4 regions of the Sporomusa intestinalis genome follow, and region 1 is predicted to be linked to each of the others. Evidence: riboswitches for the same ligand, from Rfam matches in the RefSeq annotation. Region 1 holds a riboswitch; each other region holds the start of a gene.
What was found. Region 1 has a riboswitch for cobalamin ahead of ACZ481_RS21390 (TonB-dependent receptor). Riboswitches for the same ligand answer to the same signal wherever they lie in the genome.
Positions count from the first base shown of each region.

Region 1 (7,395 bases):
GCCTGTTTGCGAATGGGCCCGTGCTTCTGCAGGTCGTACAAGCTGTTTCATCCTGTTTACAATCGACGACAAGGCCTGCCCGGCCGGCGAATGCCGGATGCTGCACCTGAGCAGCGGGGTGGCCTGCCAATAAAGTATACATCAAGGAAAGTCGGTGAATATCGTGGCCCGTTACCGCCGGTGTTGTGCCTTTTCCCTGGTACTGGCCTTGCTGCTGTTGCTGTTGTCCTGGCCGGCGCTGGCTTTGCCGGCCGGCCTGGAGACTGCCCCGGATAACCCGGCGGATTTGCCGCCGGCAGCAGGCAGCGACAGCGAGTATGCGGCTGAGCCTGCCAGCCCGCCTGATGCCTACGGCCGGCCCCTGGTGGTGCAGTTGAACTATCTGAAGGTGGACCAGGCCAGACCCCTCATCAGCGCCCTTGTGCCTGAGGAACAGATTAAAACCGATCCGGTACGCAACACGATGGTGATCATGAGCAGCCCGGATGTGTATGATCAGGTTAACTATCTGCTGTCCCAGATCGATACACCGCCCCAGCAGGTGATGTTCGAGGTGCAGGTCATTGAGATTAACCGTGATGATTTGTCCAATCTTGGTGTCGACTGGGGGGCATCATTTAAGCTGCCTGCCGCCCCTATTGTCTATGAGGACCTGCAATTTAGGATCGGCACCGGGAAATACGGGGTAAATCTCCAGGGGGTTGTCAATCACCTGCTTGAGAATAAAAAAGGCCGGCTGTTGGCCAGTCCGCGGATTGCGACCTTAGACGGGGTAACGGCCAAGATCCTGATTGGGGACAAGCTGGCGGTTGAAAGCCAGCAGCCGACGACAAGCAGCATCCCCATTATCTCCGTAATCTATGTGGATGTCGGCATTAAGCTGGAGGTAACGCCCACTGTCAACAAAGACGGCTTTATTACTACCCGCATTCAGCCGGAAGTGAGCAATAAAACCGATACCACGAAGAATGGCAATCCCAATATCCGCACCCGCCAGGCCGATGCGACCCTGAGGGTTAAGAGTGGTGTAACCATTGTGCTGGGCGGCCTGATTCAGCGCCAGGAGACCAGCGATACCTTCAAAGTGCCAATATTAGGGCAGCTGCCGCTGGTGGGAGGGCTGTTTCACTCCTCCTCCAAACAGGTGACGGAGACGGAACTGGTCATTATGCTGACGCCAAAGATAATTGATTAAATATAGTGGGAGGATCAAGATCATGAGGTACCTAGTACGGGCGAGCCGGTTGTTCCTGTTGGTATTATTTTTCTCTATACCGTTTGTTCAAACCGGTTTTGCCGCCCCTGGGCCGCAGCCTGTTATCGGCGTTGTCTTAATGCCGCCGGCCGTTCATTTGTATGGTCATGTCGCCCTGATAAACTGTTACGCCCCTGCCAATAGCTTCTATGCGGTGATTGATCTCCGTGATACCCCCGGCAAAAGCATTGTGATCCGGTCGGCCGAGCAAAGGCTGCAAAGTCTGCTGGAAACTGCTTTGGCAACAGGCAATCTTGTCTCGTTTGTGGGGCAGGGCGTTTTTGTCCAGTCGCCTCCCCGCGGCGGCACCTGGAATATGGAGGTCTATCAAATTGATGAAGTTACGGTATATAACAAGAAGTAACGTTGTGACAATACGATGAAAAAAAGTCTAGCAGTTATCCTGTTTTTATATTATTGCGTATGGTTTCCCTTGCCGGTTTCGGCAGTGCCGGCAGCGGACATTGCCAGCCGGTGGTCGCCGGTTATCTGCCAGGCCGATACCGGTAATGGCCTCACTGCGCAGCAGAATATATTTACACTGGTTAATTATGACCGCGACTGGCGGCTCAATAATAACTGGTATAATCTGCTGTTTTATCCCCTGGAGCGAGTTATGTATTATTCGGTGGTGGAAAGCGACAGCCATTACTTTATCGGCTATTACCAGTATTATCCGCGCCATACGGGCCGGGCCGAGCATGAGCATGATCTGACAGGGGTGCTGCTGGCGGTGGCCAAAACGCCTGATCAGACCGGGCGGCTTGATATGCTGCTGACCTACAGCAATAAGAAATGGCGGCCGTGGCCGGGCGCGAAGGTGCGCCTGGAAGGCCGGCACCCGGTACTGAATATCCGGCCCGGCAGCCATGAGATTACTGCTGCCGGCCGGAGCCGACGGGGGGGACCGGCGGCCGGTATCTATGAGATCCCGGCCAGTGACAAGCCGGCCGGGCCGATAAGCAAAGTACTGCCGGACGGGGCCCATGGCGGTTACCGGCTGGTGCCGCTGACCCAGTTGTGGGAGCGCCGTCAGGATATTGGCCAGGGCCGGGTCTTTGCCCGCTGGGGCGCGTTTGACAGTTATACTGAGGTTAAGGTTACCGTACCCTGGGTGTGGGAGTACCGCCAGCTCAACTGGCTGACAAAACCCGGCGAGCTGATCCAGTATTTCCAGGACCGGCGGGTCAGAGCCAGTAATTATCTGAGCAATCCGTATTAACCGGTCTAGAAGCAGTAAGCTGCCAATGCTGGCAGCCTGAGTCAGACAATTTTATAGTTGCCAGGTATAGGTGCCCTACGGGGCTTAATAGGGAAGTCCGGTGCAAAACCGGCACGGTCCCGCCACTGTAATGGGGAGCAAATCCAGGATATGCCACTGCGATGCGGACAACTGTCGTGGGAAGGTTTGGAGGCGCCATGAACCAGAAGTCAGGAGAACTGCCTATACAACGATCACCGGTGACCTGCGAGCGATGGGTAGGGGATTATGTGCGGCCGTCTGTTCCTGGTTTATAGCAGTAAGTTGCTGCTAAAACGAGGGTAAATGGATTTCCCATATAGTCAGCGCCCCTGGATGACTATATGAGAAATCCATTTTTTATTTGGCCGTATTTCACTGCGTACAGGTGCCCTGCAGAGGGTTTAATAGAGAAGTCCGGTTGAAGCCGGCGCGGTCCCGCCACTGTAACACGGAGTCAGCCCGCAGACGCCACTGGAGGAAATATTCCGGGAAGGCCGGGCTGATGATGAACTGGAGTCAGGAGAACTGCCTGTAAGGACGGTCTTCGCCAACCCTGCGAGCGACAGGGGAAGATCAGGCAAACGGTACGAAGGGAGGGTAAGAAGCAAGCAGCAGCTAAATCGGGCTACCATTCTCAGCAATTTTTTTGGAAAAGAGTAAGACATATGAGGAGAGATTTGCAGTGAAACAACGTAAATTGTCCAAACAAGCCCTGGCGATGGGGATCGCCTGTACCCTGGCCTTCAGCCTGACCCCGGACTACAGCGGCCTTGCCCAGGCGGCCGCAGCCGGCGGCGAGTCGTCACAGGCAACTGAGGACACTGTGAACGCCGCTGCCGGCTCCGCTCAGGAATACGCCCTGGAGGCGATTACGGTTGAGGCCAAACGCCCCGACTGGGAGGCCAAGCTGTCACCGGGAACGGTGACCATCATCCGGCCTGATGACTACAAAGGCGAGCAGAAGACGCTGCCTGACCTGCTAAAGGATGTTCCCGGCGTCCATGTGCGGGAGGTTAACGGCAAGGGCCAGTATACTACCGTCAGTGTCCGGGGCAGCACGGCGGCCCAGGTGGGCGTGTTTGTTGACGGGGTCTTGTTTAACCTGGGCGGCGATGCGGCCGCCGACATTTCTACCATCCCGGTCAAAAACGTGGAACGGATCGAGGTCTACCGCGGCTATATCCCGGCCCGGTTCGGCGGCACCTACATGGGCGGGGTCATCAATGTCGTCACCAAACGGCCCACCGCGGCCAATGTATCCGCCTCTGTGGGGCAACGGTCCTGGGGCGGCTATACCGGCAGCCTGCAGATTGATGCCCCGCTCGGCACCGGCAGCCTGATGGTGGGGATCAACAGGGACCAGAGTGACGGCGACTTCAGGTATAAGAACTTTGGCGTTAAGGATGCTTATGCAATTGAGAAGGAAAATTTTGATAAAAAAATGGCGGAAAGCCTTACCTGGATTAATAACAATTTGCAAAGCTATGGAATTATAGACACCGGCTTCTCGTCTATGGATGAATTAAAGGCGGCTTTTGTTACAGAAGAGTTTAACGCCAAGGCTATTAATCTGTTTGTGAATGACTGGGGCATGACGGCTCCGGATGCAACAGCTATGTGGGAAGAAATGAAAGAAAAAACCTATCTGGGTAGAGAGGAAAAGATTAAAAATGATTTTTATAAGCAGAAAGGTATTTTTGATGAAAATCGCTGGCGCCGCAATAACGACTACAAAAATACCGATGCCATTATCAAATGGCAGGACGACCACTGGACAGCCAAAGGCACCTGGAAAAAGGTTGACCGCCACCTGCCCTGGGGCTTGTGGACAGGCAACTATGGCTACGGTAATCCGAATAGCTACCTGGACTTAGATAATTTTGGTTACATGGGGGCGAAAAGGCAGGAGCTTACGGCCAAGGAATTACTCCTGGGGCGCAGGGACACTGCCGGTAAGCTGGAATGGGGCTGGGCGGTTAACTATCTGGATCAGAATAAGGATTACCGCAACGAAAGTTATGATCCCATAATACACGATAATGCCTCTTACCCCTATTTCAAACAGCCGCTCGCTATTTGGAGCAGTTACGATTCCCGCCGGGCTGGCGGAGCCATTGACGGCAGCTATAAGGTTAGTGACCGCCATCTGCTGGAATTCCTGGTCAATTGGTCGAAGGAAAAAATGGATATTGATGGTTCGCGATTGATTACTGATAACGATAGCGGGAATGTTGCACTTACTGACGCCCGCCTGCGTTTCCGCAACTATTTTGAACAGACACTGTTCAATATTCAATTGCAGGATACCATTACCTTAAATAAAGCAGAGGATTTCTGGTTTACCCCCAGTGTGCGTTACAATTCCTCGACCGTGTTAGGCCGCAGTACGCGATTGATAGAGAAAGATCCCAACCACCTATATTTCAACCATACAGATGAACAAAAAGACAGCAAAGTAACCTGGCAAGCGGCTTTGAAGAAGAAAGTCCATGATAACCTAACCTTACGTTCCACAGTGGGGACATATTACCGTTTGCTAAACCTCTATGAAATAGCCGGTGACGGCGCCGGTATTATTCCCAGACCGATAGGCAGCAAGGATTACGAGAAAGGCTTAGTATCTGCTTTCCCTTTGCCGGAAGAAGGTACCCAGTGGGATGTGAGCGCCATCTGGGATGATCGTATTCTGGGAGCCGATGCCGATATCCAATTGACCTATTTTGGGCGGAAATCAGAGAACATGCTGCAACTGTACCGCTTCGGTTTTGATTATTGGTCTTATAGCAATGCTGCCAGAGGCTGGGTAAATGGGACTGAACTGCAGACCAATCTCAGTTGGGACAAGTGGGATATGAACCTGGCCGCAACGTATACGCATGTTAATGCGCAACGCAAGTACAATAATCCGACAGGGACCGGGGACACTTATTATGATATGCCGATGACCTATACCCCCGAATGGGAGGGCTCGCTGCGCCTCACCTACCGGCCTGATCAAAAGACAGGCATTTTTACGGAATTTAAATATGTGGACCAAATGTTTGTCGGTGAGGGTTGGGAGAAAAAACAAACCTCGCTGACTACCGTCGGCTTGGGGGTAAAGCATAAATTTGACCAGGACCTCCTAGTAACGGTAGGGGTCAATGACCTGTTTGACAAAGGCCCGGATCTGACATATGTGAAATCAGGTCTGGACTACGATGGCAACCCGAATACATGGCCGTCAACAATTACCCACCCGTTAAATCCGGATCATCCGACCCAGGGGCGCACTTATTATGTAACCTTGCAGTACAAATATTAAAGACCGGAATTCGGTTAAGGAGGTGATGCCCTGATGACAAACAAAGCCAGTCCTGGCAGAGTGGAGGTGATGAGCGGCAGTAAGCCGGCAGTAGTTCTAACCCAGCAGACTAAAACAAAAATGGAAAAGAGGGATTAAACGCATGAAACTGAAAGCAGGTTTTCTGAAACGGGTACTCTTAACGGCGATGACGCTGTCCATTATCGGCAGCGCGGCCGTCCAGGCCGCGCCGGAGAATTTATTCGGCTATACGGTTGTCAATTCCGGTTACTCCCAAGGCCTGGCCGGCGCCATCAGCGGCGAGCGGACCGGCAACCCGACCACCTTTACCTCCAGCACCAAGGTTACCGGTCTAAACGGTGATCCGGCGCTCTTTAACTTCTTCCAGGGCAATGAAAGCCGGCTGGTGCTGCGCCAGTACAATTATACGCCTGTAGCACCGCCGAACCGAATCATTGATCCCTTTGCCGCCAGCTGGAACCCGCTTGTATCGCCAAGCTGGAGTAATGTGGCTAATCTGCATGCAGTGGCTACTAGAGGTAATTATTTGTATGCCACCGGCTATGATCTGGGAAGAATTGCTGTTGTAGATATGACTGATGGATATGCGGAAATAAATAGCTATCAGTTCCCGACGGCTTGGCCGAGCATTCCCGTACCGGCTGGCGCTTCGGTTCATGGAGAGGGCCTGGCAGTTGTTGGCAATAACCTATATGCCTTGTTTACCATCAATCCCGACGGCGGCTATGAGGTCTACTCCGACAGCATTGTAGCAAAATTCTCGATTTTACCAAATGGTAATCTGAATTATGTAAACTATATAACTGTCGGCAAAAATGCCTTCACCCTGGATCACTATAACAACAAACTCTATGTCTGCGCCGTAGGCGGCATGCAGAATGCCGGCTTCGCCAATCCCGACACCCGTCTGGATATCATCGACCTGGCTACCTTCACCAAGACCACCGTTACCAAAACCGGCGGCATGATCGGCGACTTCCGCGACATTACCATCGTTGACGCCAACACCGCCTATGTATTCCTGGGCAACTACAATGCATCGTTTGCCAACATGCTCGGCAATGTCTACCGCACTACCGTTGCCAACCTCACTTCCCCCTCGACCTGGACCAATGTCAGCACCATTAATTCCCCCGGCTACCTCTGGGGCATCTATGGCGACAGCACCCGTTTCTGGTTCGTTAAGGGCAACCAGATCGACATCTATCCCGGCCTGCCTGCCAGCACGTCTGACACGGCTACCAGAACCTTCACCCCGACCCAGCTCGGTTATAGCGGCGGCAACCTGAACTCGGCCATCATTCTGGCCCCGGATCTGACCTCGCGGGCCGGTGCAACGCTCCAAGCGGCCGGTGTTGCTAAATCCTTCGCCGCCCATTCCGTTCTGGCCCAGCAAGCCCGCAAGGCTGCTGAAAAGAAAACAGGCCTGAAAATTGTCAACGGCCAAAGAATTCTTAGCTTTGATTAATTCTGCCTGCTGGCGGCCATAGCCAGACTAACAGAAAAGTAAGAGAACAGGGGGGCTGGACAGCGCGTGTGTCCAGGCCCCTTGTTCTCTGGAAACAGGGGGAC
Region 1 is NZ_AP042390.1:4,588,327-4,595,721, reverse strand. Features, by position in the region: gene ACZ481_RS21405 (type II secretion system protein GspD) at 155-1,195, shown strand; gene ACZ481_RS21400 (hypothetical protein) at 1,218-1,619, shown strand; gene ACZ481_RS21395 (hypothetical protein) at 1,635-2,477, shown strand; cobalamin riboswitch at 2,529-2,717, shown strand; cobalamin riboswitch at 2,865-3,045, shown strand; gene ACZ481_RS21390 (TonB-dependent receptor) at 3,217-5,802, shown strand; gene ACZ481_RS21385 (hypothetical protein) at 5,945-7,291, shown strand.

Region 2 (7,395 bases), 2.7 Mb from region 1:
CCCCATATATCCCGCAGCCAGTGATAAAAGCCGATATAATGATGGGTGGGCGCACAATCGGGAGAATGGAGCAGTTTGGACGAGTCTTCGCCAAACCCTCTTGGCGGCTGGACCGTAACAAAGATATTTCCTTTTAAGGTTCCGGGTATTAATAACTGTCCATCATAGTTAAATACAGTACCAGGTGCTGGACCCCAGTCCTGTTCCAGCTGGGCCTGCGTTGTTGGGGCCAGGGGTTTAAAAAATTGCAGATACTGCGCAGTGGTTAACTGACCTTTGGCTTCTCGGATCTGTTTGGCGGTGATAAACCGGCGGTCATTGGTGGCATGGGCAGTTAACTCTTCCATAAAGCTTTTACTGTCGGCCGGAATGTGATCAATCACATAGCCCTGACCTGCCATTGCGGCCAGTAAGAGGCGCACACTTTCCGGCGAATCCAGGCCGGCCGCGCTGCCAATATTGGCGTTTAACGGCGGATAATTGTGAAATACGATGGCGACCTTTTTTTCCGCATTCGGTTTAGACCGTAAACGGGCCCATTTTTCCGCCTTCCGTACCAGCAGCGAGATTCGCTCGGGCATGGGTACATAGGCAGCAAGGCCCCGCTCATTCTGTTCTTTGGTCGCAATTGGTACGGAATGAATAATGCCGTCAAATTCCGGCAAACTCACGCTTACCGAAATCTCCACCGGCGTCATGCCTTCGCTGCTTCGCTCCCAGTCCTGATAAGAGCTAAACAGGGTATAAGCCTGTAGCAGCGGCACATTTAACCGTTGGATCGCCGCCAGCTCTAAAGCCTGGGTCGTAGTCAAAGAAAACTTTATACAGTTTATTAATACATCGATCACAACCCGGCCGTCTTCATAAAAATATTTCTCGAACGCCGCCTGGGCACCGGGGGCATTGACTTCCGGATTAGGCTGGCCGTTGGTGAAGACAAGGACTGCATTCATGTTGCTTTTTTCTATTGCCTGAATGATTGCCTTGTGATAGGCCAAATCACCTAAAATCCATTCATCCCGGTAAAAAACCAGGCCAATAGTCGGCCGCCCCGCCTGGCAAAAGTCCTGTTTATATTGCTGGAAATCCTGATATACTGCCTGGGCCTGCGGATGATAAATACCATGCCAGGGCAATAAACAGGGCTCCTGGCAAGGATAGGCGGCTCCGAAAAATTCACAGTTCAGCCACAGCAGGCAGTGATAAAGATTGTCAACGCCACCATAGGCAAAATAGCGGCGCAGCAGCAATTCCTGCCTTGGGGTAATGCCATATTGAATTATGTCATCACCGGCATCTTCCACTAAAAAAAGGTGCCTGATCTTATTTTGCCGCATAAATGCCGCTGCATTTTGCAAAAACCGGCAATCCAGACCGGTTCCCATCCAGCGGCAGATAACGATAGCGGCAGCCGCCAGCCGGCTTTGCCATTCGTCGCCCCAGGGTGTCGACTCCTGAATCATTTTACTGCTGCCCGGGACCGCCGGCCGTTGCTGCGCCAGCATTTTCTCGGCCTGGCGCCATAAATAAAGTTGGCGGTCAATGTTTGTTAAAAATAAAATGTTACCCATTTTTCAGCCTCCCCACTTTTACCAGCTAGAACCGAAAAAACCACCCGTACCCGGGTGGTTTTTTCGGTCATTGCCGCTAATGCCCCTGACCGCCGGCCTGCGCATTGACAATATTGCGGAAGAGGTTATGCGCCTCTTGCGCCGTCTTGCCGTCCTCTATCGCTTTTTGGGCCTGTATCAGGGCAGAGCGATATTTCTTGTGGGCCGCGTCAGCAGGAATGTCTGGCAAGTTTTTGGGGTCGAAGTCCATTACCTTACGAAAAATCGCATGAATTTCCCCGGACGGTTTCCCTGCGGCTTTCGCCCACTGAGCGTGTTTCTTTGCACTTTCATAGCGTGATTGTGCATGGGGATCAGAGGGCAGCTCATAAGCAGGATGTTTTTTTTCAGTAAGCATGTCTTTACCTCATTTCAAATGTAGTTTTTTTCCATTCTACTCTATATAGCGGTCATACAGTCAATAGCTTAGAATGTATACTCCATACCGACGCGGATATTCCGCCCCGGGGCGCTCCACCATTGTCCAGCCGGGGTTGCGCTCCAGTTATAACGGGCATTGGAGTGCTCTGCATAAAATCTATCAAAGATATTATTCACTTTTACGAAGGCTTTGACGGCTTTGCTGGCCTGGTAATTGACCCCGATATCCCAGACCCAGTAGGTGTTGGCCGGGAAAAAATCATCCACGGCGTCAGCGGTTTGGGGACCTGGCCTGTCGATAATGCCTTTGCCGACAAGCGAAATGTCTAATTTGCCGGCACTGTAATCAGTGCCGACATTCCAGGCACCTTTAGGAACATAGCCGTCCACATTGGCCGCTCTTTGTTGGGTTGCGTCCACATTGGTATGGGTATAGCCGACAAAAGCACTCATGGCGCTGGAAAATTGCTTGCGCAGCTGAATATCCCAGCCGTCGGCCTTCTCATCGCCGACATTGGCATACCGGGGATAAACATAGCCGATCCGGTCTTTAGAATTCCGTTTAAAAATATGGGCCGAGGCCACAAAGGTATCATCAAGGCGGTGGTTAATGCCGATTTCGGACGTATGGCCTGTTTCCGGCTTAATGTTGGGATTGCCGTAGGTGGTATTGTATAAATGCGACGGCGACGGCGGAATAAAGTATTCGCTGCGGCCCAGGTACATATTGGTTTTATCGCTGAATTTATAGCCCAGATTGATACTGGGGGTAGTATGGCTGCCAAAGCCGGAGTTATTGTCATAACGGACGCCGCCGGTTAATTTCCACTGGCCGGTAATATTCCATTCATCCTGCAGATACAGGGCCCGGTTCGTTAATTTTATCCCGTTAAAGGAAATTACCTTATCTTCGGCAAATTCAAAACCGGTCGTCACCAGATGCGTGTCGGCAAAGTTTTTGGTAACCTGATCGGAAATCCTTACGGTCTTAACCTTGGTTGCGTAAAAATCGCCGCTGTCCAGTTGATACAAATCATCGTACCTATTTATGCCGACTGCGAATTGATTGGTCGTGTTCTCGTCCAACCGGGTATTATAAATCACCCGGCCATTGTAATTATCGGTTGTCCCTGTTTTAAACCGGCTGTCCCACAGGGATTGAAATTTGTAATCGGCCTTATAGGTATCATAAGAAAAGATCAGATCCGATTTCCCGCCGAATTCTTTGGTGAGTTTGATGCCTGTCATATCGGCATTCAAAGCGGCCGGTACCGTAAGGCCGCGGCCATCTTTAAAATCGCCGAGCAGCGATTTCTTGGAAATCACCCGCCAGCCCCAGTCCCCCTGCCGTTCTTCGTGCATAAACGAATAATTCTCGCCCTTGTAGCTGCCGCTTTCCAGCTTTACTTGCGAGCTGTTGCCCTCAATTTTTTTGGTGATGATATTGATAACCCCGCCTTTGGCGTCAGATCCGTACAAAGTAGAAGCAGAACCCTTCAGCACCTCAATACGGTCAATAGTATCCAGGTTGGCAAACATCGATGGCGAAAACTTGGCCCCGGCTGAATTCACTTTAACGCCGTCAATTAACACCACAACCTCGTCGGCACCGTTAATTTTCATGCCATTACTGCCATAATACCCGGCTAAGCTGTAGTTGTTGATAATAACGCCAGGTACTTCCCGCAAGGCCTCCGACAGATTGGCATAATGATTTCTTGCAATCTCTTTGCTCGTGATTACCGTAATATTGGCATTGGCATCAAACTCCTTTACCGGTGTCCGCGTCGCTGTAATAACTACCTCATCGAGAAAATAGGTTTTCACCGCTTCGGCCTGGGCCGTGCCAGGCCCCAGGCCGGCCGCAAGTGTCAGGGCCGAAATAATTGCCAGACTCATCGCTTTTTTCCGGGACACATTTTTTTTCATCAACAAAACCCCTTACTCTGCTCATGTTATCTATATAAAAAAACCTTTCCCCCGCGCGGGGGAAAGGTTTTTAAGCACTGCGCCGGTCTGATTTGCGCACACAAAAGACATGGCAAATAACCACTTGTCAGTATCTTTACCCGTCCTATCACTCGTAGGCTGCGGTAATAAAAACAGGCAGTTCTCCTGGCTCCGGTTCATTGCTCAGCCACGTCTTCCCAAACTGACCTTCAGTGACATGTTGTGGCATCGCTCCCCGTTACAGTGGCGGGACCGCATCGGCGTTGCACCGATTTATCTATTAAGCCTTTCGGCACCTGTCTTCCCATTATTTAATTAATCTGCATAGCAGCGTATTTTAACTTCTAAGGTAAACTATATACCGGTTGTATAGTCAAGCCTTTTATACACTTGACAGGCCCTGATTTATCAATAATAATGATTACAATATTAATTGGCTGTACCGCTTTTGCCGCGCACTAAGTCAGGCGTTCCATTATTGAGATAGGAGAAAAGGGAATATGGCAAATGACAAAGAGAATTACATCACCGCCGGCGAGCTGGCTGCGCTCTACGGTATTCCCAAGCAAACATTATTGTATTATGACAAAAATGAATTACTGGCCCCGGCCTTTGTAAACCAGCACGGCTATCGCTATTATTCTGTTTCGCAATACCTCATACTGGAAATTATTCTCAATATGCGTAAGCTAAATATTCCTATCCAGGCTATCAAAAATTATCTCCAGCATCGCAGCCTGGAAAATTTCGAGCAGTTGCTGCTGGACAAAGAAAAAGAATGCGATAAGCTGATCGAAGAAACGGCCAAGATTAAAAGCAGTTTACAGTTGTCATTGAAAACAATAGCGAAAATCCGCAAAACCCTGTTTGATCAAATTCAACTGAACTATCAGCCGGAAAAAACCTTATTTGTCAGCGAATTGTTAACAGAAGGAATGGCTGTGCGGGAACGGATCAGAATTCTGTCAAGGCACAATCAAACCGCCGTCTCCAAAAAGCACTTCAAAGAATTTACCACCGGCTGGATTATTGCTAAAGATGAGTTTCTGGCCGGGAAATTTAATAAAACCATCCAGTATTTCACACCGGTTGCCCATAATGCCGCCAAAAAGCACTGCTTCGTCCGCCCGGCCGGCTTATATCTGACAATGCGCTTCCGGGGGACCTATTATCAAGAGGCGCCAACCGTATATAAAAAAATTATGGAATTCATTGCGCTTAACCGACTGACAATTATGAGCAATATCTATCTGCTCCCCCTGCAGAATCATTGGCTGACCCAGGATACAAACGCCTATATCAACCAAATCTCTTTTCAGGTTGCTTATCCGTCGTAAGCCAGCTGCCGGAATCCAACCGGCGGCTTTTTAGCCTGGTTACTGACCAAAAGGCCTGCCGGCCAAATCGCCGGCAGGCCTTTTGCGCCGCCGCAGGGTTTTATTTAAGTTTATTAACCGCCACATTCCCCCCCAAACGCCACAGGCTGATATTATTTATCCCCTGTTCCCGGGCAACGGCAAGCCAGTAATTTAATGTTTTCACATCAGCATACCATACCTGGTAGGCAATGCCGTTATCCTGATAAGAATACACCAGGCACTGGCTTTCGCCGTCCCTAACGGGCTCCGCCTCGTAAACCGCGGCCAGGGTTTTGGCCTCTGCTTCCGTCAGAAAGCGCTTTTCCCCGTTATCGCTCCACAGGCAGCCGCCGGTGGACAAGGCCAGCGATTTTTCCCCAGGTAAAGCCTGCATGCGGGCCGCTGTCTTTTGGATAAACGCCTTATCGGCCTTTGGCCCTGGTCCGCTGTGCACGCCATAAAGATTATAAGCCATAACCACATATTCGGGCCCCGGGGGAAAAGCGGCGGCGGCAAACGGTGTCCCCGGCTCCAGCACCAGCCTCAGCTTCAAGTCATTTTGCCGGGCTTTGGCATATAGTTTATCGGCAAAGGTTAAAAATAACCGGCCGACTTCTTCCTCTTTCCATATTCTTTCATAATCAATCTCAATGCCGTCAAAGCCGGCCTGCAAGGTCAGGGCGACAATCTCAGCAATATGTTTTTCCATCGCGGCCTCGTCGGCCAGCACCCGGCGGAGAACCTCCGTGTCTTTCATCACCATCGATCCATCGGCGTTTTGCTTGTCATTGACAAAAGTAAGATAGGTTTCATAGCCCGGTTGTTTCGCTGCCAGCTCATTTTTTTGGTCCCTCAGCGCCGGGGGCAGGAACAGCGTATCGTCTTCAGCAAAGTAGGCTCCAAAATAAGAGAGCTGGTCCAGCTTTTTGCCGATTCTCGCCAGGTCTTTTGCGCCTGCCGCCAAATCCCAGTAGGTTAGCCAGGCCGAGCGCCTGGCTGATTCTGTCAGGGTTTGGTTGCCGGCCGACTGGCCATTACAGCCAATCAGGGAAACAAAGACGGCTGCCAGTACCATGGCCTTGCCGATTGTCCAACCATTGCCGTTCATTTACACACTTCCCCTTTGCCTATAAGTTTACAATAAACCAGTTTATCAGGCCGGTCCACAGTTGTCTGACTGCCAGCTTAACCGCCGCCACTCCCTGCAGCCTGCTGTCAAACAAAATTTTTTCCCTGTCAGCCCCGGTATTCCCGGTAATTGTGAGCTGCTCAAAAACGCCGTCATACACATCATCGGCCAGATTTCTCTGACTCCAGCCATAACCGCCCCAGGCCGCCTCAAGATACACGGCGCCCGCCCCGGTTACGGCTACCGTCAGTGCCTGCACCGCGTCTTTATCATCAATCTGGATACTAAGCCTGTCACCCTTAAGTGACAGGGACAACAGCCGGTCGCCCCGGGCATGGACACTGAGGTCAGGCTTGTAGGCTGCCGCTCCCGCCGCCACGCCGGGGACCGCTTCCAGCTTTTTCGCCCGTAAGCGCTCTGTATACAGCTTTACCTCGGCCGCCGAACCGGCATATTTTAGCAACGTCTCCAGTTCCCGCAGCTCGGCCGCCTTCTTATCTTCCGGCATGGACAAGACCTCTTTGCCATCGTGTGTATCCAGGTCTAACCGGAATAATTCCTGTTCGGCCCCGTTATTTTTTTCCGTAACATAAAGAATATTGTTCAGCAGGTATACAGCTAAAAATCTGTTCAGGTTATCATCAGCCCGGAGATAGATCTTTTGCAGTCCCAGTTTATTGCCCCGGAGTTTTACGGAAAGCTTCAGATCTTTAAAATCATCGCTGTTCTGCAAACGCAGCAGCCCGTTAGCTTGCGGCAGGGATGTCAAAATGATTGCTTCCTCCTGAATCTCAAGCGCACCCTGCCGCGTTTCCCAGGCTTTATGCTTGGCGGCATCGCCGGTAACAAATGTCATTTCCTGATTCGTGTCATACTTAATACGCATCAGTAAATGATTGGTGTGCCAGTACGCCTGGGGCTGCATCCGCGTTAAGTCATAGATGCTGCTGTTTCTCTGGTTAAAGCT
Region 2 is NZ_AP042390.1:1,857,505-1,864,899, reverse strand. Features, by position in the region: gene cobN (cobaltochelatase subunit CobN) at 1-1,571, opposite strand, end outside; gene ACZ481_RS08380 (hypothetical protein) at 1,648-1,968, opposite strand; gene ACZ481_RS08375 (TonB-dependent receptor plug domain-containing protein) at 2,037-3,920, opposite strand; cobalamin riboswitch at 4,080-4,256, opposite strand; gene ACZ481_RS08370 (MerR family transcriptional regulator) at 4,442-5,278, shown strand; gene ACZ481_RS08365 (glycosyl hydrolase family 18 protein) at 5,379-6,407, opposite strand; gene ACZ481_RS08360 (glycoside hydrolase) at 6,427-7,395, opposite strand, start outside.
Region 2: linked by a shared signal. The riboswitch ahead of ACZ481_RS08375 (TonB-dependent receptor plug domain-containing protein) and the one ahead of ACZ481_RS21390 (TonB-dependent receptor) in region 1 are both predicted to bind cobalamin.

Region 3 (7,395 bases), 1.8 Mb from region 1:
TAGGTTGGACAATAACCTCAGTAAAACCTTCGGCTTTGAGGCGGTCAAGCGCCTGTTTCTCAGTATCAATCTGGATACCGTCCCGTTCGGCTAATCTTTTGATAATAATCCGGGAGCTAAATGCCCGGCGCACTTCATAATCAGGGAATTCAGCCCGTATTTTGTTTTCAACCGCTTCAATAGTTGTTTTCAACGTGTCGTGGTAGGTTGTACCAAAACTTACCACCAGAATGGCCTTCTTGCCTGCAGGGGCCGGTGCAGCCGCAGCCAGCGACGGGATCAGGCTGACACAGCCAAATACAGCCAGCATGCAAATCGTGGTAAACAAAGAAAAAATCTTTTTCATAAATAGAACAACTCCTTTAAATTTTTACAAAGCCAATGGCTGGAGAAAATCCTCCCCAATTCTGTTTATTGCCCCATAGGCAGCCTCCTCGCCGAAATAAAATTATTTATTATGAAAGTAGAACTGTAAAAAGGAAGGTCTGCAAGAGACCCGCGCCAATGCGCAATTCAAAAAGGAGCGTTGAGAAGAATGTCATTAAATTAAAACTCCCAACCGTTAAAGTTGGGAGTAATAAACAGTAGCTTTATAAAAAAACTCCTGGGTGTTAACCAGGAGCGAACTAAGCCAGCTACGCTATTGTTACAAGCGTCTACTGTAATCCCCTCCCCATGCCTCGTGGGTAACAAACGGCGATTGTCAAATAGGCAGTTCTCCTGACTCCGGATCATCACTCACTTAAACCTTCCCAAACAAAATGCTCAGTGGTATATCTTAAGCTTGTTCCCCGTTACAGTGGCGGGACCGCGCCGGCATCGAACCGGACTTCCCTATTAAGCCTTTAGGCACCTATTTCAAACCTATGAAGTTGTCCTCTGGAAATTAGCATAACATCTCAAGAAATGATTGTCAATCCTTAAAAAAGGATTGCCCTGAATTATCACTCTATTCTTAATTTATTGCTTCCCCACTGCGTCCTGCAATGTATCGGTCTGCCCGCCACGCCCAACGCAGCCCTCACTTAATATCAAGCGACTTATAATAAAGGCGCTTGCTTTCATACATGCGTTTATCGGCTTCCTGAACCAGGCAGTCCATACTGACTTCACTGCTCCCGGCGGCACCAATACTGATACTGAGGGTCAGGTCGGCATAAGGGTTAGCTGTAATGCCCGGTTTCCACCACTTGCTATTGCGGAGGATCCGCTTAATAATAATCTGTGCTTCCTGGATAGAAACCCCTGGCAGCAGGACAACAATCTCATCACCGCCATAACGGAATGCCCGGTCGTCGCTGCTGATACTGTTTTTCACAACCTGAGCCGCAGCCTTAATCAGCATATCACCGGCCACATGCCCGTAATTGTCATTGATAAGCTTCAGGCCGTTGATATCAATCATCAACAGCGTAACCGGCTGTCCTGCGGCCTGCCGGCACTGCTCTGCATAAAAACGGTCAAAGGAATGGCGGTTCAATAAGCCGGTCAAATTATCATACTCAGCCAGATATTGTACTTCCTCGAGCAGCCGGGCATTTCTGATCGCAATCGCAGTCTGGCCGGCCAAGGTCTCCAGCAGCTCCAGCCGTTCCTGCGAATCCTCGCCTGCAGTGTTTCTTTCAATATATAAGATCCCCAATAGATCACATCTGTAAATAAGTGGAACATAATATTTTTCCAGCCCATTCTTTTCATCAGCAGCCATGACGGTCCGCAAAGTATTATAAACCTGGCTGGCCGCTTCACGGTAATCCTGCCGGCAGGCAGCCGGTTCACTGCGGCGGTAGGCTTGCGTATGCACGGCGGGGATATTGTCGTTATTTTCGTTTAATAACTGAATTTCCGCCTTGTTAACAGCCATCGTCTGTTTTATAATCTGCAGGATACCTTCTATAACCTCGGCCATACTTAACGCTGAGGTGATAATCTGGGCTGCCTGATACAAAGCGGCCTGCCTTTCCCGGGCTGCCTGCAGGCTGCGAACCACTTTCTCCCGCTTAGTCACATCAATTGTGACCAGAACAGTGCCGATAAACCTGCCGCTGCCATCAGTCACTCGGGAATACCGGTTTTCTATAAACCGCCCGTTCCGGCCCATCAGGCGATACCATTCGTTCATTTTTCCAGACCGCAACTGTTCCAGCTTGTCTGCCAGCATGGCGCGCCGGTGTGGGGGATAACTGTCTAAAAAGTTTTTGCCTGTTAAAGTACCTGCAGGCAGCTGCCGCAGCTGCTCCGCATAAGCATTGCAGAATACCACTGTATTGTTTTTATTCAAACAAATAACGCCTAAATTTGCTATATTCTCCAGGTAAAGGCCTACACTGCCGGCAGATAAAAGCGGCGGCTGCTGTTCCTGGCCCGCTGCCTCGCCGGTACTCGTCCGGCTGGCAGCAAAGCTCTCCGGTTCTAATGTCGAAAAAGCATTTACCAGGACCCCGTCAAACTGACTGCCAGCCCCCCGCTCCAGTTCGTCCATAGCTTCGTCCCAGCTTCTTAGCTGCTGATAATTCTGGATTGTTGTCATAACGTCAACAGCTTCAGCAACATGAATGATTCTGGCCGCCAGGGGAATTTCCAGGGCCTTGAGCTTATGGGGATAGCCACTGCCATCATAACGCTCGTGATGATGCAGTACCCCGGCAGTAAGCGCCCGCAGTTCTTGGGACCGCAGCAGCATCTGGCTGCCATAGACCGGATGGCGCTCCATTTCGCTGCGGTCATAGGGATCATAAGTACCCTGTTTGTATAAGACCTTGATCGGCACGTTTATTTTACCAATATCATGCAGCAGAGCCGCTGCGCCGATGTTTACAATCTCAGTATCCTGACAGCCAACTGCCCGGGCCAGCATCACAGCATAACAGGCCACCCTTGCGGAATGATTAAATACAAAATTAAACTGATGGGACAGGATCGACAAATAAAAATTAAAATCCTCCCGTTGTCCCCACTCTTCATAAACGCACTGCAACATGCCTTTGTCCTGGGTGGTAAAGTCCATCTTCGTGCACACCGCCTTTATGGTTAGCTGTATTTATAAGGCCTACCTGATGTTTCCACTTCAGTACATTGATAAAACAGGCAGCACAGCTTTGAATAAGCTGGCGGCTTGTTATTTTTCCAAATAAAAAACTCCCGCTGCTTAAGCCGGGAGTAGTAAAAACAGTATGCCAAATTAAAGCTCCTGGTACACGTAGACCAGGAGCGAATTCAAGCGACGCCGCGAGCCTGTAACCCAGCGTCTACTGTAATCCCCTCCCCATACCTCGTGGGTAAAAAAACGGTGATTGTCAGCTAGGCAGTTCTCCTGGCTCCGGATCGTAGCTTGCTTAAACCTTCCCAAGACTGATATCCCAGTGGTATATCTTAAGCTTGCTCCCCGTTACAGTGGCGGGACCGCGCCGGTTTTTCACCGGACTTCCCTATTAAGCCCCGTTAGGGCACCCAACTCGCCGTATTTAATTAGTTAATTTTAGTATAAGCTTTCCCGTAAATTGTGTCAACAACTTAGTATATTGCCGTAATGGCTGCTAATTTATTCTTATTGCCGTACAGCAATGCTGTTGCTAATTGACAATTACTACAAAACAATTTATATTTAACTTAATGACTTGAATCATGAAGATTCAATTATTCCGGTATGAAACCCAAGGATAAACACCCTTGGACTTCATGCTTTTTTTACATTATCACAAAATTCAGCCATGTCGGTAATGCCTGGAACTGCCAAGGCTTTTGCGGGCATCCTCAAGAGATTTGCACCAACAGGTCTTTTTACAAATTTTACATAGCAGGAAGGATGACAACCATGTGCAACACCAAGTTTTGGACTGAGGCCTGGCAGGAAGCGCGTGAGAGTTCCCATCAGGCTCCAAGTTATGGCAATAAACAAGGCTGGCAGCAGTTTTGGAATGATTTTGCCGAGCAGCATGCCCTGCGCAACCGCCAAAGCCGGCCGATATATAACGCAATTATTGACGGCTTAGTTGACGACGGCGTGATAACCCCGGCCAGCACAGTGCTTGACATTGGCTGCGGGGCCGGTACTTTTACCTTGCCGCTGGCCGCCAGGGCCAAACAGGTAACCGGTCTGGATACAGCCGCGCAAATGCTGTCTGTCCTGCAGTCTGAGGCGAATCACGACAGAATTTCGGACCGGATTACCCCCCTCCAGGCCGACTGGCTGGACCTGCCGGCCGAACCCGCTTATGATGTGGTGTTTGCCGCCAATACCACCGCTATTAACGACTATGACAGCTTAATGAAAATGAATGAGCTGTCCCGGGGCACTTGCTGCCTGATCGGCTTTGCCGGTACATATCATATCAAAGTGCGGACACTGTTATGGGAGCACCTGATCGGCACTCCGCCGGAGCAGACGGCATTTGATATCCAGTACCCGTTTAATATCCTGTATCAGGACCGGTATCTGCCTAATATTAAATTCTACAGCTACCGCCAGCGCTACCGGGAGACACTGGCTTTCATGATCGAATACTATACCAGCTACTTCAAGCTGTTTGGTCTGGACGGGCCGGAAACATCAGTAAAGATCACTGAATTCCTGGCGAACCGGGCGGTTGAGGATTACTGCACCGAACTGATTAACTCCACCATCGGCGTACTGTGGTGGCGGGCTGACCGCAAAGCCACAATACTGGAATAACAGACTCACCTCACTCACTTGCAGGCAGTGGCACCATTGCAAACAACCCGGCACTCAGCCGGGTTGTTTTTTTACAGGAATAATACCTGCCGGTGACAAGGCTACCAGGTCTTGCCTTGCACAAGCTCGGTTACCCTAGCAATGGCTTCTTTGATAGACACCACCAGCGGCCGGCTTTCAAGGCCAACAATATCAAAATGGCTTTGATTTACAGGCACCAATACCTTATGCGCGTCACAAGAGGCGATTACTTCGGCAATCTTGGGGGTGATCTCCCCCATTAAGGAATTAGGAATTATAATACCAATCGGACCTACCACAATGTTCGCCTTGCGTATGGAAACAACCACGGCATTTTCACCGGTAGCCCCCCGCATCGCTCCGGCCCGTACCATATTATTGGTCGCCAGTGCATTGGTCCCCAGGGCAATAATATCTGCTTTTTGTCCCAGCTGTGATGTAAGCTGCGTCACCAGCTGCACACCAAGCCCCCCGCCCATACCATCGATAACTGCAATTACCATACAGACCCTACCACCTTCCACAAAAATGGACGATTGAATGTTTAATTCGGCAATAAATTGAAAATTCCTTTCGTTTTGACCGCGAGCCAATACTTGCTAAAAATAAATCAACCATCAAGACAACTGCGGCCAGCAGAGCCTTCATGGCTGTTATATAAAATCCCTAGTAAATATAAAGATTATAGCAATCCCAGATCCTGTCGCATTCTACGACAAAAGATAGTTTCAACTATCTTTAACACCTTGAATTGTACCAAAATTCACTAACCCTGTCAATTAATTATGCAAAATATCTGCAATATTTGTAAATTAAGAGCATTTAGTGTTTGACACTTTTATTTAAATAACTGATAATATAGGTAATTTGCACAAGTTCAAAATAAGGTCTGAAGCCTTAATTTAATCCGTAAATTCCAAGTAAAATCGACGCTGCATTGCAGACATTGCCTGGGAGGTAGATAAAATGACTGACCGACCTGCAGATTTTCAGAAGGCTATCGAATTCCACGGCCATTGCTGCCCGGGGCTTACCATTGGTTATCTTGCCGCCAAAGCTGCCCTTGCGCGGCTTAATGGAACCCGGGCCGCTGACGAAGAGCTTGTTGCCATTGTTGAGTCTGACGGCTGTGGTATTGACGCAGTACAAGTCCTGCTGGGCTGTACCATCGGCAAAGGCAATCTGATTTACAAAGATCATGGCAAGCAGGCCTATACGATTGGCAACCGTCAGACAGGCAAAGCCGTACGGGTTGCCGTGACCGGTGAGATCAGCCCATTATCCCCGGAACAGGACCGCCTTAAAAACGCCGTGTTCAGCGGCAAGGCCACAGCCGAGCAGGAGTCTGCCTGGCAAAAAATTCAGGAGGAACGGATCGCCCGGCTGCTGGCTACCCCTGTGGCAGACCTGTTTAAAATTACCGATGTCGAGCTTTCGCTGCCGCCGGAAGCCAAAATCTTTAACTCTGTCATCTGTGCGTATTGTGGTGAAAAAGTTATGGAAGCCCGGGCCCGCTTGCGCGATGGCAAAATTGCCTGTTTAGCCTGTACCGAAGAATACAGCCGGGGATGGTAAACGTGTATAATGCGCAGTTTTGGGACAAGGCCTGGCAGGACAGCAGTAAAAAAGCCGGGCGGCGGCGGCCTGACCCCAAGCTTTGGCAAGAATACTGGAGCTACTACTCCAGCCGCTATGCTGCTCATAACGAAGCAAACAAAGAGGTGCACCAGGGAATTATTGACGGCTTAGTTACCCAGGGCGCAATTAAGCCCGGCTACAGCCTGGTGGACATTGGCTGCGGCCCCGGCACCTACGCCTTGCCCCTGGCAGCTTATGGTGTCAAGGTGACAGGCCTGGACACCGCCAGTGGTATGCTTGAGGCACTGACCACGCAGGCAATCAGCAGCGGCGTGCAGGAAAATATCACGCCCTTGCTGGCCGACTGGCAGGATATTGCGCCCGAGCCGGCCTATGACATAGCCTTTGCGGCCAAAAGTCCGGCCATTAATAACTATGACAGTTTGATGAAGATGACGAAAGTGGCCCGCAGAGCCTGCTGCCTGATCGGCTTTGCCGGCAAGCATGACCTGGTTCTGCGCCGGCTATTATGGGAAAACCTCTTACAGGAACCGGCACCGGGACCATCGTTTGATATCATTTATCCGCTTAACATTCTGTATCAGGAAGGTTACCGCCCCAACCTGACCTTCACTACTTACGGGCAAACCAATCAGGAACCGCTTGCCTATCTCATTGACCATTACACAAAATATTTTGCCGTAATGGGTGTAACCGGCCCCGACACGGAAAGCACCATCCGTAAACTGTTAGCAAGCATCGCTGTTGACGGCTATTGTGCCGATACCGCAGAAACTACGGTGGGGATTATGTGGTGGCAGGTATAAAACTACTTTATGACAGATTCAGCCATATTATCAGTCATTAAACGTTCAACTATTTCCCGGGAAATGACACTAATCGACGGGGAACCATTATCCTATTACAAAAACATCCATAAGTATGAATTCAGGGAAATTGACCCGGTAAATCATCACCATTCATATCTTTTTTCACCTTGTGGCATAGCCTGTCGATAAATGCTGTTTATCGACAGGCTATACTTTTAACAGGCAGTAATACCACCGTCTACACTCCAAGCCGCGCCAGTGACAAAAGAGGCATCGGAACAGGCAGTCCATTGA
Region 3 is NZ_AP042390.1:842,105-849,499, reverse strand. Features, by position in the region: gene ACZ481_RS03960 (sirohydrochlorin cobaltochelatase) at 1-346, opposite strand, end outside; cobalamin riboswitch at 694-872, opposite strand; gene ACZ481_RS03955 (diguanylate cyclase domain-containing protein) at 1,022-2,980, opposite strand; cobalamin riboswitch at 3,287-3,469, opposite strand; gene ACZ481_RS03950 (class I SAM-dependent methyltransferase) at 3,815-4,672, shown strand; gene ACZ481_RS03945 (DUF3842 family protein) at 4,774-5,196, opposite strand; gene ACZ481_RS03940 (FmdE family protein) at 5,660-6,268, shown strand; gene ACZ481_RS03935 (SAM-dependent methyltransferase) at 6,262-7,098, shown strand.
Region 3: linked by a shared signal. The riboswitch ahead of ACZ481_RS03955 (diguanylate cyclase domain-containing protein) and the one ahead of ACZ481_RS21390 (TonB-dependent receptor) in region 1 are both predicted to bind cobalamin.

Region 4 (7,395 bases), 2.1 Mb from region 1:
TTACCGGTAGCGCAAGCTACCGGTTTTTTGTATGTAGAGGCAGGTTTTGCATATAATATTTAAGAGCGAGTAGACCACTTGTTGTCAGCGAATACTAAATAGGTTATAATTATTCACAAGTGGACAGGACGGCCGGTTTCTAGTGATGGGCTTAATGAACGGGCAGTTACAACTTGATTGATTAATATTTTTGGAGGTGTATGTTTTTTTGGCGCGACAACCAGGCAAAGTACAGATTATCCCTCTGGGCGGGATGGGGGAAATTGGCAAGAATATGACGGTAATCCGTTATGGTGATGAAATCATTGTAGTTGATTCAGGGTTAATGTTTCCGGAAGATGACATGCTGGGCATTGATCTGGTCATTCCCGACATCAGCTATCTGTTGGACAACCGTGAGTTAGTCAAGGCTATTGTTTTAACCCATGGGCATGAAGACCACATTGGGGCATTGCCGTATGTGTTAAAACAGCTGAGTGTTCCCGTATACGGAACTCGCCTGACCCTGGGGATTTTAGAGGGACGCCTGAAGGAAAACAATGTTCCGGCCAGCAATCTGCATGCCGTAAAATCCGGGGACCAGATCCAAATCGGCCATTTTTCCATTGGCTTTATCCGGGTAAGCCATAGCATCGCCGATGCGGTAGCTTTATCCATTAAAACGCCTGTAGGTGTCATAGTCCATACGGGAGATTTTAAACTTGATCAAACACCGGTTGACGGTAAAGTCACTGATTTTCACAAATTTGCCGAATTAGGCGACCAGGGGGTGCTGGTGCTGCTGGCAGACAGTACGAACGCCGAGCGGCCCGGCTATACGCCAAGTGAGAAATCAGTGGGCGTTACCTTTGATGATGCCTTTCGCAATGCGCGGGAACGAATTATTATTGCCTCTTTTTCATCCAATATTCACCGGATTCAACAGGCTATTGACACAGCCTGCAAGTACCGGCGCCGGGTGGCCATCCTGGGCCGGAGTATGGTGAACGTTGTTACGATCGCCTTAGAACTTGGTTATTTAAATGTTCCCGAGGGCGTTATTATTGATATTGACGAAATTAACAACTATCCCTCATCCAGCATCGTTATTTTAACAACAGGCAGTCAAGGGGAACCCATGTCGGCCCTCACCCGGATGGCCATGTCGGATCATAAGAAAGTTGAAATTATTCCCGGTGATACTGTAATTATCTCGGCTACGCCAATACCGGGCAACGAGAAGCTGGTGTCACGGACGATTGATTATTTATTCCGCCAGGGCGCCGAGGTTGTTTATGAATCCACCTCAGGCATCCACGTATCCGGCCATGCCAGCCAGGAGGAGCTTAAGCTGATGCATAATCTGCTGCGGCCGAAATTCTTTATCCCCGTACATGGCGAATACCGGCATCTGATTAAGCATTCTAAACTGGCCCAGTCTTTAGGCATGGCCAAGGAAAATATTTTTGTTGCCGAAAACGGCCAGGTCCTGGAATTTACCGCGGACAAGGGCGCTATAACCGGCAAGGTAACCTCAGGCAATGTCCTGGTGGACGGCCTGGGGGTCGGCGATGTGGGGAATATCGTCCTCCGGGACCGCCGCCAACTGTCGCAGGACGGGATACTTATCATTGTTGTCACTATGGATAAGCAGCGCGGTCAGGTAGCTGCCGGCCCGGACATTGTATCCCGCGGTTTTGTCTATGTCCGTGAATCCGAGCAGCTGATGGAGGATGCCAAGGAGCGGGTTAAACAGGCCCTGGATAAATGCGAACTCAATAATATTACCGAATGGGCCACAATTAAGTCTAATGTTCGCGATACCCTGGGCAAATATTTATATGAACGCACCCGCCGGCGACCCATGATTCTGCCTATCATTATGGAAGTCTGAAAAGCTGCTTGCCGCTTCAGTCAAAGAAAACACGGCTTGGGCCGAGCTGGGGCGAAAGCGGAAGCCGGGTTGCCCTTATCCAGGGAAAACTAACCTTTCTATCCTGAAAAATACATTTTTCATTCTTTGCTGGTGCCAGCGTAATGGCATGAGTGTCTATCAGGATAAAAAAAGCCCTGCCGCAGTTAGTTAGTCTAATTGCGGCAGGGCTTATAGGTTGGGGCCTGGTACCAGCTTCTAAGAAGGCGACAACAGCGGCTAAATAAACCAGAAAAAGAGTAAGGCTAATAACAGCACCCAAAAATGGGATAACAGAAAAAATATGATCGCTGCCAAAATCAACCAGAATAGCATAAATCTAATCCCACCCTCTGCTTGTTATCTATTACATATTATGTTTGGTAAAGAAATATGCTACCGCCAGGCAGTGAGACAAACACAGCGAATAAATGTGTCAGAGTATACGCCTGACGGTGGCTGTAACCAATAAATCCTCAATCATCTATTTACAAATGTGTTTGGCCTGATCTATACTAAGGGCAAGAGAATTTTTGTGCTAATTTATCCCATATACACCATTAACAGCATAATGTGGGGATAGGTGCCCTTCGGGGCTTAATAGAGAAGTCCGGTGCAATACCGGCACGGTCCCGCCACTGTAACGGGGAGCAAGCCTGCAAGTGCCACTGAGCAATCGCTTGGGAAGGCGCAGGCGAGCGATGAACCGGAGTCAGGAGAACTGCCTGCCCGGCAATCGCCATTTGTACCTGCGAGCGACAGGGCGGGGATTACGGCAGCGTAAACACGCAAACACTTTCCTTGCAGGAGAGTGTTTTTGTCATTCTGCCAGAAGTTAAAAAATTTTTCTGTGGGCATATGAACGACTAGACCCTAATGGGTGGCGTCCTAAAGGGCTTGACTCAAGCCAAGTTTTTCTGATGAGGACGTTCTCGTTGAAAAACATTGCCATGAGGCAAAAAGGAGAGGAACAGCATGAGTCTGATCGACTGGTTTTCCCGGTTGTTTGTGAAAGAAGCCAAGCATTATGTCTTTACACCGGTAACAGCGGATGTGGAAAGGATTGTGTTCCAGGAGGGACAACACTATTTTCGCCTGCGCCTGGCGGAAATGTTCCTTAAGGATGACCGGAAGCTGTTTCGCAAGGTTGTGCCAGTGGTTTCCTCTGTGGTCGGTTTGCAATTCGGCGCCAATGCGGCCCAGCAGCTGCCCAGCGTGGCCGGTCCGCTGGCGCTTAACCTGGATGAAAGCTCGCTGGGACATGGCGTGGAGCTGAATTACTCCCTGACCAACCTGGTGCCTTATCGCGGCGGCCGGGTGTCGATTAGTGCCGCCTTACTGGCCTATGTCAACAAAGACTATTTTCAGTCTTTTTTAAGTCTTGCCAATAGCATTTCCAGCCTGCTGACCATCGGCCAGCTGTCAACCACTCTCAAAGTGGTCGACAGTGCGGTCAGCGCGCTGCAGGACCTCTTAGCCGGCGGGGATAAAGACATCCGTCTGGTGTTTCACAATGAATACGCCGGAACAGACAGCCTGGGCGGCGTATCGCTCCAGAACGGCTATTTTGCCGTGATTAAGGCCGATGCCGCCAAGTTCAACCCGGAAAAGCTGTTCGTAAAAAATTCGCAGCTCTACTGGGGTGACGACCAGACACCGGCCAGGCCGCTTACCGGTTATGACTACATGCTGTTCAGCGTGGAAGCGGCGCTGTACCGGGACGACTTCCGTTATTTTGCTGAGTACAACAGCTTGCTCTATACGGCCATTGAAAAGGGCATGATCAATAAAAGCGAGGGCGATGCCGTTATCCGGGCCGGTATGCTGGCTGTATTCAAATCAGATGATCTGACCTATGTTGATAAAACGCGGGTAGCGGCCGCACTCAAACAGGAATATGAAGAACGGCTCTCGCTGCAGGGTAAATTAAAAGGAACAATCGCTGCCGACGGGCAGTGGCTGAACACCAGGGCGCTGGCAATCAACCCGGACGGGGTGTGGCGGCAGATTGAGCCGCTATTGGCTGAACCACGGGATGATGCTGCTATTGCCGGCAAAATCTTTAGGCTGATCGAAAACGGCAAAATCGCCTGAAACTTAATTTGCGAACCTAAAGAAACGATCAGGCCCTAACGGGCACAGGCTGGATGAAAATAGCGTCACAACCTGGTATTTTTTCCATATGAGAAATACTATCATAAAACCGGAAAGTTAACCTTTCTATCCTGAAAAATAGCATTTTATATTCTTTGATGGTGCCGTTATAACGACATGACTGTCTATCAGGATAAGAAAAGACTTGGCTTGGGCCAAGTCCTTTGGGACGATACCCTTTAGGGTATCGTCGTTCTTATGTCCACAGAAATTATTTTTTAACTGCTGGTAGACTAAAAAAGGTACACCGGCCATCAACCTGCGGTGTACCTTTTAATGTTCCGGCTTATAAACCTAAAAAACCGACTCTATAAAGCCGGTTATGCAGCCTGAACCTATTTTTTACTTATTATTCCCTCGGAAACGGGAAGGTAGAAAAAATTACTGGATATCATTTTTCATTCGCTCCAGAAACAATTGCAAAGCCTCTCTCTGGCCGGGAGTGAGAGTTTTAGCAATGGTTACTAATTGCTTGATATCTATTGGTATTTCCGTATCATCATCAGAAAAGAATTCACTTAAACTTATTCCTAAGCCAGCACATATTTTACTCATAGAATCAACGGTAGGCTGTTTTTCACCTAACTCAATCTGCCTTACAAAACCCTGTGACAGTCCTGCTATAGCCGCGAGTTTATTCGTACTATACCCTTTTAATTCACGTAGTTCAATAATGCGTTTTGTGATATCCATTTTTAACCACCTTAAAAATAATTCTAAAAATAATTCTATAGTAATAATAGCATATATCACTATCGGAAAAATAATATCATAGTATTGACTGATTAATTCTATAGAATTAGAATGTTAAGCATAAGATGTACTAAAAAGGAGGATGAGAAAATGACGCTGGAAAAATTGCGGACTATGAAAAATATGTCGCAGCAAAAACTGGCGAAGGCAGCAGGCTTAACGCAGGGATATATTTCCGAACTTGAGCGTGGCGCAAAAAAAAATCCTGGCCAGGTAGTGGTAAAAAGGTTAGCAAACGCTCTTAATGTATCCACTGATATGATTTTAGGACTATTTCCTGATACATTGCCTGCCAATGCCAAAGAAAAGTTGTAGCGGCCTAGGAAATGAGGTTGCAAAACGAAAACCGACCAAGCCGGCCGGTTCCTTACGTACTATTTTTTTATATAGGGACTACTTATTTCAATGGGATTAAAGAAAGCCGCCACATCGATTTCTAACCCTTCCGCGATTAGAAATAACATATCTATAGAAAACGCGGAATTAGCCTGGGGAGCTTCAATTTTAGATATATGGCTTGCACTGACTTCAATTTTTTCAGCTAATGCTTCTTGGCTTAATCCGCGTATATTCCGATAAAAAGCTACCTTTCTACCGATTTCTCTATATTTTTCTACATACCTTTTCGGTTTCCGCAATACTTATCCACCTCCTGCGTTCATTATACTGGGGATGGAAATGCCATTGCACTTCACAAATAATATAATATTGTTGCATTGCTTGTGAAATAAATGGTATTATATGGTGAAAAAGATAATGGTTTTGCCGCTGTTTTAATATATATACGACATATCTTCTCTACGTCTTTACTTAATCCTGTTAACAAATACCTGATTTATGGAAAAGTTCGCTCAACAGCAAAAACAGTTTTGCCATATAGCTTGACCTTGACCGTAAGCCAGAGCCTACCGGTCTTGCAACCGGATCAGGACTGAAAAGATCATCTGATAAGCCGATAAGGCTTCGTCAAACAAGGCGAGCCTTTGGATATTACGACTAGAGGAGCTATTGAGGGATGCTTAAAAGGAAAAAGAGACTGACAGTAAAAAAAAGACAGGAATATGATGCTTTATGTGATAAAATCCGGGAACTGAGCCTGGAATATGATCTGTTGGACAAGGAGAAAAAAGACATAACGGAAATAAATAAGCGCCTGGGTATGCTGTTGGATCAATGTTTTGCCTTTGTGCGCAGAGAATATTACAATAAAAATTAAACTGCCTGGTTTGGCCAGGGACGCGTAAGTATAAGAACACCAAAGCCGGGAAGTGATCCCGGCTTTGGGCCGTACTGGTGAGTCCTCCAAGCGAATTATTGGCCGGCGTAATGATAGCGGCCAGCATTACAGTTTATAAATTAATATTGCGGATAAGCTACTATAAAAAAGATAAACTGGCATTAAACAAGGAGTGGAAAACAAGGCTGTGAAATCCCATAGTAAGAATAAAATAATCCTGCTTGGAGTTGGAATACTTGCTGTAATGATACTTGTTTCAGGACTTTGGTATTACGCTCCCCAATATCTTCCCGGACCGTTCAAAAAGTCTGAACAGATGCCTGCAAAGCCGGCTTATGAATATTACATCATTCAGGATGAGGCGACAGGCAATACCTTGATGTATGTGTCAGTCGTAACCGTGAATATAGGGGATGAGCTGGTCGTGGATAATGGCAAATGGTATAGGGTGGTGCGGGTGGAAAACAACATAGCCTATGCCAGACAGTTTGAAAAACAGCTGGATAAATAAACGCTGCCGGAGCGGTCCGGGAACGGCTGAAAAAATAGACAAAAATTGCCGGCTGACAGGAGCGTGAAGAAGAAGGAAGTTTCCGGTATGAAACTCGAATCCAGGTCCATACTAGTAATGATAATACTAGTTGGAGGGAAATTATGTTAAATAATGATAACCCTGTTATAGCACCTCCTGGAACTAATCCGGAAACCCCCCAGGAACCGGTGATGCCGGCAGAAACACCGAAAAAACACCGCTCGGTTTCAGCCAAAAAGGGGACGGCGGCCGGGAACATTCAGGAATTGGGCAGCACTGAGATTCCGGTGGCCAAATCTAATGTTCATGTTATGACAATTATTGGTCAGATTGAAGGTCATATGGTGTTGCCGCCTAATTCAAAAACGACCAAGTACGAACATATTATGCCGCAATTGGTAGCTATAGAGCAAAGTCCGGAGATTGAGGGACTTATGCTGCTTTTAAATACGGTTGGCGGCGATGTCGAAGCCGGCCTGGCCATTGCTGAAATGATCGCCAGTATGTCTAAACCCTCTGTTTCCATTGTCCTGGGTGGCGGTCATAGTATTGGCGTGCCTGTGGCCGTTTCGGCTACCCATTCGTTTATTGTGGAAAGCGCCACAATGACAATCCATCCGATCCGCCTGACCGGTCTGGTTATTGGGGCGCAGAGTTCTTTTGATTATCTGGAAAAGATGCAGGAACGGGTAAATAACTTTGTTACCTCCCATTCAAATATATCTGAGAAAAAATGGAAGGAACTGCTGTTTAAAACCGGTGAATTGTCACGGGACATCGGTACCTCGGTCGTAGGCCGGGATGCAGTGCGGTATGGCCTTATTGACG
Region 4 is NZ_AP042390.1:2,503,669-2,511,063, forward strand. Features, by position in the region: gene ACZ481_RS11700 (ribonuclease J) at 254-1,873, shown strand; cobalamin riboswitch at 2,455-2,634, shown strand; gene ACZ481_RS11705 (hypothetical protein) at 2,867-3,985, shown strand; gene ACZ481_RS11710 (helix-turn-helix domain-containing protein) at 4,427-4,738, opposite strand; gene ACZ481_RS11715 (helix-turn-helix domain-containing protein) at 4,889-5,113, shown strand; gene ACZ481_RS11720 (helix-turn-helix domain-containing protein) at 5,173-5,436, opposite strand; gene ACZ481_RS11725 (hypothetical protein) at 5,814-6,014, shown strand; gene ACZ481_RS11730 (stage II sporulation protein P) at 6,208-6,546, shown strand; gene ACZ481_RS11735 (ClpP family protease) at 6,690-7,395, shown strand, end outside.
Region 4: linked by a shared signal. The riboswitch ahead of ACZ481_RS11705 (hypothetical protein) and the one ahead of ACZ481_RS21390 (TonB-dependent receptor) in region 1 are both predicted to bind cobalamin.